Linked DNA regions of Labrenzia sp. PHM005. The protein of the gene in region 1 interacts with the protein of each later gene in a pairwise test. Links are inferred from orthologs where the notes say so. Each region holds a gene or a part of one and is shown on either strand. Other genes may lie near its edges. The genes, in order: uvrB and uvrA.

Region 1 (3,708 bases):
CTGGCAGAAATTGGATAAGCGCATGATCGAACTACGCAAAGGCACTGGGCTCGATGTGGTTCGACCGGCCGATGCCAACCTGTTCATGACCATCTGCCGCCACCCACGTACGGTGTCAGAACTGGCCCGCGACCGGGGCGTTACCCGCCAGTCGATCCACTCGGCAGTCCACCGGCTGGTCGAAGCCGGCGCCCTCCGGCTCGACCCCGTCCCCGGAAACTTGCGGGACAAGATGCCGGTTCCCACCGAAAAGGGATTGGAAGCGCGAAAAAAAGCCCAGGCGCTGGTTGCAGAGATGGAACAAGAACTCGCTGAAAAACTCGGCCGGGAGAAACTTGAAACGCTCCGGGGCCTTTTACAGGAACTCAACGAAGTCCCCTTCTCCTGACAGCCTATTGTCAGGAGACTGGCAAGAAGTCTGAGAAACTGGAACAAAGCCGCAACGGAGGGGTTTTCTCGCGCGCGGACTCGGACCATATTGAGGCCCATGAGCAAGCGCCCCCCGAAAACCTCCGCAGACGATCCCAACGCGCCCGACGGCTTCGGCGAAGCCCCGCAGAAGCCCCTGTCTGGCACGCCTCTATCAGGCTCGATTTCCGATTGGGCCGCCGAGATTTCGGAAGAAGCGGAGAAACCTGCGCCCAAAAAGGCCGCAGTAAAAAAGGCAGCTTCCAAAAAAGAAAAGCCCACCAAATCCGCCCGCGGCACCTCCATCGGCAAGGCCGAGAGTGCGCGCGAACGGGCGGCCGGCGGGTTGAACCCGGTCGCCGGGCTGGACATGAGCCTGGAAGAGGCCGAGGCGCTTGAAGCAAAGCTCAAACAGCACAAGAAGGACAACAAAAAGAAATCCGCCGCCGACGGCCGCTATGGTGAACTCGGCGGAAATCAAGGCGCAACGGCCACCGTGGAAGCCCTGTCGGCGTTGATCGAAAGCGGCAATCCGCTCCACAAGAACGGCGCGGAATGGGTGCCGCACCGGCCCGAACGCCCGCCGAAATCCGAAGGCGGCGTCGAGATCGTGCTCGCCTCCGAGTATGAGCCCAAGGGCGACCAGCCGACCGCCATTGCCGATCTCGTCGAAGGCATGAACACCGGCGACCAGACCCAGGTGCTGCTCGGTGTCACCGGTTCGGGCAAGACTTATACGATGGCGCAGGTGATCTCCCGCACCCAGCGCCCGGCGTTGATCCTGGCGCCCAACAAGACACTGGCGGCCCAGCTTTACGGCGAGTTCAAAAGCTTCTTTCCGGACAACGCAGTCGAATATTTCGTTTCCTACTACGACTACTACCAGCCGGAAGCCTACGTCCCGCGCACGGACACCTATATCGAGAAGGAATCCTCGATCAACGAACAGATTGACCGGATGCGCCACTCGGCCACCCGCGCCCTTTTGGAGCGCGACGACGTCATCATCGTCGCCTCGGTGTCCTGCATCTACGGTATCGGGTCGGTCGAAACCTATACGGCGATGACCTTCGCGATTGAGGTGGGTGAGCAGATCGACCAGCGCCAGCTGATCGCTGATCTGGTCGCCCTGCAGTACAAGCGCAACGACGCCGCCTTCCAGCGCGGCACCTTCCGCGTCCGCGGGGATACGATTGAGCTGTTTCCGGCCCACTATGAGGACCGCGCCTGGCGGATCTCCCTGTTCGGCGACGAGATCGAGCAAATCACCGAATTCGATCCCCTCACCGGCCAGAAATCCGGCGAACTGAAAAGCGTCAAGATCTACGCCAACTCGCACTATGTGACGCCCAAGCCGACGCTGAACCAGGCGACAAAGTCGATCAAGGAAGAGCTGAAACACCGGCTGGAGGAATTGAACGCCCACGGCCGCCTGCTGGAAGCCCAGCGGCTGGAACAGCGCACCATGTTCGACCTGGAAATGCTGGAGGCGACCGGGTCCTGTGCCGGTATCGAGAACTACTCGCGCTATCTGACCGGCCGCAAGCCGGGCGAGCCGCCGCCCACTCTGTTTGAGTATCTGCCGGACAATGCCATCGTTTTTGCCGACGAGAGCCATGTCACCATTCCTCAGATCGGCGCCATGTACCGGGGCGACTTCCGCCGCAAGGCGACACTGGCAGAGTACGGCTTCAGACTCCCGAGCTGCATGGACAACCGTCCACTGCGCTTTGAGGAATGGAATGCCATGCGGCCGCAATCGATTGCGGTCTCGGCCACCCCCGGCAGCTGGGAAATGGAGGAGGCCGGCGGCGTGTTTGCCGAACAGGTGATCCGCCCGACCGGCCTGATCGACCCGCCAGTGGAAATCCGCCCGGCGACATCCCAGGTCGATGATCTTCTGGGGGAAGTCCGGGAGACCGCCCAGAAAGGCTACCGCACGCTGGTCACCACCTTGACCAAGCGGATGGCCGAGGATCTGACCGAATATCTGCACGAAAACGGCGTGCGCGTGCGCTACATGCACTCCGACATCGACACGCTGGAACGCATCGAGATCCTGAGGGATCTGCGCCTCGGCGCCTTCGACGTGCTGGTTGGCATCAACTTGCTGCGCGAGGGCCTCGACATTCCCGAATGTGCGCTGGTCGCGATCCTGGATGCGGACAAGGAAGGTTTTCTGCGCTCCGAAACCTCGCTGATCCAGACCATTGGCCGCGCAGCCCGGAATGTCGACGGCAAGGTGATCCTTTATGCCGACAATATGACCGGCTCCATGGAGCGGGCAATTGCCGAAACCAACCGCCGCCGCGACAAACAGATAGCCTACAACGCCGAACACGGCATCACGCCGGAAAGCGTCCGCCGCTCCATCGGCGACATTCTGGAATCGGTCTACGAGCAGGACCACGTCACGGTCGATGCCGGTTTTGCCGAGGAAGGGGCACTGGTCGGCCACAATCTGCAGGCTCACATTTCCGATCTGGAAAAACAGATGCGCGACGCCGCCGCCGATCTCGACTTCGAGACCGCCGCCCGCCTGCGCGACGAAATCAAACGCCTGCAGGAAACCGAACTGGCCGTTGCCGACGACGCCATGGCCCGGCAATCTGCCGTCGACCAGAAAACCGGCGGTTACAAGGGCGACAAGAAATTCGGCGCCGGCGGCACCAAGGAAGGCGCGAGCGGCAAGAAGAAGGAAACGGCGAAAGATAGAGCAGCCAAGGCCAAATCAAAGGTTCATAAGCCGAGCCTCGATGAAATGACCGTTGGGCGCACGGAAGTCCCACTGACAAAAGGCCCGCTGCCGCAAAAACCGGCACCCGTCGTCCAGGCAGACGATGCGCCTCATCTTTCCCCGCGCGGCAAGATCGGCGCCGGATCTTACGAGGATCCTGTGGACGAGAAAAAGCGGCGCGGTCGGCCGAAGAAGAGCGGACGGCCGGGGCAATAACCCCTCCCCCAGATGTCATCCCCGCCTTGTGCGGGGATCCATTGATTCCCGAAATCTCGGGAATGGGCAGAGGTTTATTGGGCCGCGTTTCAATGAATACACCCATCGGACCGATGCTGAACGGTGGATTGGATCCCCGCACAAGGCGGGGATGACGCTCAGTGAGCGCGCAGTGGCTGCGTTCCCTAAGCCGTCCCGGCCTCTGAGCCGGGACCAAAAACAGTGTAACAGATCCCGGATCAAATCCGGGACGGCACGGTTGGAACCTCCTGACACAAAGAAATCTTATCCACGCCCCCATGCCCCTGCCGTATGATGATCTGCGTATCCGCTCACACGGGCTTTTT
Region 2 (3,702 bases), 1.5 Mb from region 1 along the record:
CTGGATGGCATGGCACTCCGTTTAAAGCGCCCAATTCTAAAGTCCACACCCTAGCGATCAGATTGTACAAACGCCGCCTTTTTTGGCCAGCTCCCCCCATTTTCCACAGTGTTGACCCCTGCCGGGCCATTAAGAGGCAAAAAAGCCACGCAACAAAATGTGCCATTGCAGCCGGTCTTGTTTCGCAATCCCGGTCTATCCACACCGAAAGTCATTCTGTACTTGTTTTGTTCTTATCATTTTTATACTCTTGATTCAATTCTCCTGCCAGGTTTGGCAGCAAACGGAATTTTGCAGAGACAGCCATCTGGAAGACGGGCTGGAAACTGCTATATCGGGTGCGAGCAGGACCGCGCCCGGGAGACATATTAAAAGCCCGGCCCGGGCTGTCTGCGCAAGATCAGGATGACGACAATATGACGACTGCGAAGGCTTCTGATAGCGACGCCTGGAAAAAAGACCCGACGAAAGTTCTCAGTGTGCGCGGGGCCCGCGAACACAATCTGAAGAACGTCGATCTAGATTTACCGCGCAACAAGCTGATCGTCATGACCGGGCTATCCGGGTCGGGAAAATCGTCTCTTGCTTTCGACACCATCTACGCGGAAGGCCAGCGCCGGTATGTTGAAAGCCTGTCCGCTTATGCCCGCCAGTTCCTGGAGATGATGCAGAAGCCGGATGTCGATCAGATCGACGGCCTGTCTCCGGCAATTTCCATTGAGCAGAAGACGACCTCACGTAATCCGCGCTCTACCGTCGGCACGGTCACGGAAATCTATGACTATATGCGCTTGTTGTTTGCGCGGGTTGGGATTCCGTATTCCCCGGCAACCGGCCTGCCCATCGAAAGCCAGACGGTCAGCCAGATGGTCGACCGGGTCATGGATCTGGACGAAGGCAGCCGCCTGTATTTGCTGGCGCCGATGGTCCGCGGCCGCAAAGGCGAGTACCGTAAGGAACTCGCCGAACTGATGAAAAAGGGCTTCCAGCGGGTTAAGATCGACGGAACCTTTTACGAAATTGCCGATGCTCCCGCGCTCGACAAGAAATTCAAACACGACATCGATGTGGTCGTGGACCGGATTGTCGTGCGCGACGATATCGCCGGCCGCCTGGCCGATTCACTGGAAACAGCGCTGAAACTGGCCGATGGCATCGCAATCGCCGAGTTTGCCGGAGAAACCGAAGAAAACGGCGTTCCAAAGCGGCTGATCTTTTCCGAAAAATTCGCTTGCCCGGTCTCCGGTTTCACCATCCCGGAAATCGAACCACGTCTGTTTTCTTTCAACAACCCGTTTGGTGCCTGTCCAACGTGCGACGGGCTGGGCACTACGCTCGCCTTTGAAGAAGATTTGGTCGTGCCCGACCATACCTTGTCTTTGCGCGAAGGTGCGGTGCTGCCCTGGGCGAAAACCGGCTCCACCTCACCCTATTACGCCCAGACTCTGGAAGCCCTTTGCCGCCATTTTGATGTGTCTATGGCGACACCCTGGAAGGATCTGGACGCGAAAGTTCAGGACGCAATCCTTCATGGCACCGGCAAGACGGACATCGAGTTTGTCTATGACGATGGCGTACGCAGCTACCGGACGGAAAAGCCGTTTGAGGGCGTCATCGGCAACATCGAACGGCGCTGGCGGGAGACAGAATCCACCTGGGTGCGCGAAGAACTCGCCCGGTTCCAGTCCGACCACGCCTGCCCAGCTTGCCAGGGCTACCGCCTGAAACCTGAAGCGCTTGCGGTCAAGATCGCCGATCGGCACATCGGCCATATCACGGAGCTTTCCATTCGCGATGCCGGGGCATGGTTCGACCAGCTTCCGGCAAAGCTCAATGACAAACAGACGGAAATCGCTGGACGGATCCTGAAGGAAATCCGCGAACGGCTGAAGTTCCTCAACGATGTCGGGCTGGAGTATCTCTCCATGGCGCGTTCGTCCGGCACCTTGTCGGGCGGTGAAAGTCAGCGGATCCGCCTTGCGTCTCAGATCGGATCAGGCCTCACCGGCGTTTTGTATGTTCTGGACGAGCCGTCCATCGGCCTGCACCAGCGCGACAACGCCCGGCTTCTGGAAACCTTGCGCCACCTGCGTGATCTCGGGAATACGGTGATTGTCGTTGAACACGACGAGGATGCGGTTCTGACCGCGGACTATGTTGTTGATGTCGGACCAGGCGCCGGTGTGCACGGCGGCCAGGTGGTTGCCCATGGCTCCCCGCAAGATGTCATGGCCAACGGCAACTCCTTGACCGGTCAGTACCTCTCCGGCGCCAAGATGATTCCACTGCCGATGGAACGGCGCAAGATCGACAAGAAACGCAAGATCTCTGTCAAAGGCGCGCGCGGCAACAACCTCAAGGATGTTGATGTCGACGTCCCGCTCAGCACATTTACCTGTGTCACCGGCGTGTCCGGTGGCGGCAAATCCACCTTCTTGATCGATACGCTTTATAAGTCGGCCGCGCGGCGTTTGAATGGTGCCCGCGACAACCCGGCGCCGCATGACCGCATCGAAGGCCTGGAGGTGCTCGACAAGGTGATCGATATCGATCAATCACCGATCGGCCGGACGCCGCGCTCCAACCCGGCCACCTACACCGGCGCTTTTACGCCGATCCGCGAATGGTTCGCCGGCATGCCTGAGGCGAAGGCCCGTGGTTATCAGCCGGGCCGGTTCTCGTTCAACGTCAAAGGCGGACGCTGCGAGGCCTGCCAGGGCGACGGTGTGATCAAGATCGAGATGCACTTCCTGCCCGATGTTTATGTCACTTGCGATGTCTGCAAGGGCAAACGCTACAACCGCGAGACCCTGGAAGTCGAGTTCAAGGGCAAATCAATTGCCGATGTTCTCGATATGACTGTTGAAGAGGCGGCTGACTTCTTCTCAGCGGTCCCCGCTGTCCGCGACAAGATGGAAACGCTGGCGCGGGTCGGGCTCGGCTATATCAAAGTCGGCCAGCAAGCGACCACGCTGTCGGGCGGTGAAGCGCAGCGGGTCAAGCTCGCCAAAGAACTCTCCAAACGCTCCACCGGCCGCACGCTCTACATTCTGGATGAACCGACCACGGGCCTACACTTCCATGATGTCGCCAAACTGCTCGATGTTCTTCACGAACTTGTCGATCAGGGCAACACCGTGCTGGTGATTGAACACAATCTGGAAGTCATCAAAACCGCCGACTGGATCATAGATCTCGGCCCGGAAGGCGGCGACGGAGGCGGCACAATTGTCGCCGCCGGACGGCCGGAGGACGTGGCTTCGAGAAAAGAGAGCTACACAGGCCAGTTTCTTGCAGAATTGTTGCACCGTAGGCCACACCGTGCTCCAGATGCTGCTTGAGTAACTTAGAGGCTCTTGCCATGAGTTTTCCGGGACAGTGCTTGTTGCGGCAAACGACGTATTCAGGCCAATCAAAGCGAATTCAATGGACAAACATTTCATACTGACGTTGGGAAGAAGCGGCAGCAATTCGCTGGTAAATATGCTCAACCAACATCCTGAAGTAATCAATTACGGCGAAGTATTAGGGGACTGGAATGAACTTCGCAGACTTCAAAAGCGCCTGGGCCTTTGGCGCCATGACGATGCTGCCTATCTGGACGCTCTCTTAGGAGATGCTCGGATTTTGCGAGGAGTCAACCTGGCTCGCACCGTGCGAAAGTTGTTACGCTTTCGTTTTCAGGAGATCAAGAATTTGTCA

The links.
Region 2: the proteins of uvrB (region 1) and uvrA interact in binary tests that used the Escherichia coli proteins (3 or more experiments, as listed by UniProt). The link is inferred for Labrenzia sp. PHM005 from one-to-one orthologs.

The regions. Positions count from the first base shown.
Region 1 is NZ_CP041191.1:2,635,068-2,638,775, reverse strand. Bases 90-3,561 are described here. They hold uvrB (excinuclease ABC subunit UvrB), read left to right. Parts: upstream 90-487; coding sequence 488-3,361; downstream 3,362-3,561. Other genes in these bases: FJ695_RS11875 (MarR family winged helix-turn-helix transcriptional regulator), read left to right, coding at 90-388. Outside these bases: more of FJ695_RS11875, read left to right, coding at 1-89. UniProt on the Escherichia coli protein: The UvrABC repair system catalyzes the recognition and processing of DNA lesions. A damage recognition complex composed of 2 UvrA and 2 UvrB subunits scans DNA for abnormalities.
Region 2 is NZ_CP041191.1:4,148,468-4,152,169, forward strand. What follows is about bases 76-3,541. They hold uvrA (excinuclease ABC subunit UvrA), read left to right. Parts: upstream 76-416; coding sequence 417-3,341; downstream 3,342-3,541. Other genes in these bases: FJ695_RS18740 (sulfotransferase), read left to right, coding at 3,427-3,541. In the rest of the region: more of FJ695_RS18740, read left to right, coding at 3,542-3,702. UniProt on the Escherichia coli protein: The UvrABC repair system catalyzes the recognition and processing of DNA lesions. UvrA is an ATPase and a DNA-binding protein. A damage recognition complex composed of 2 UvrA and 2 UvrB subunits scans DNA for abnormalities.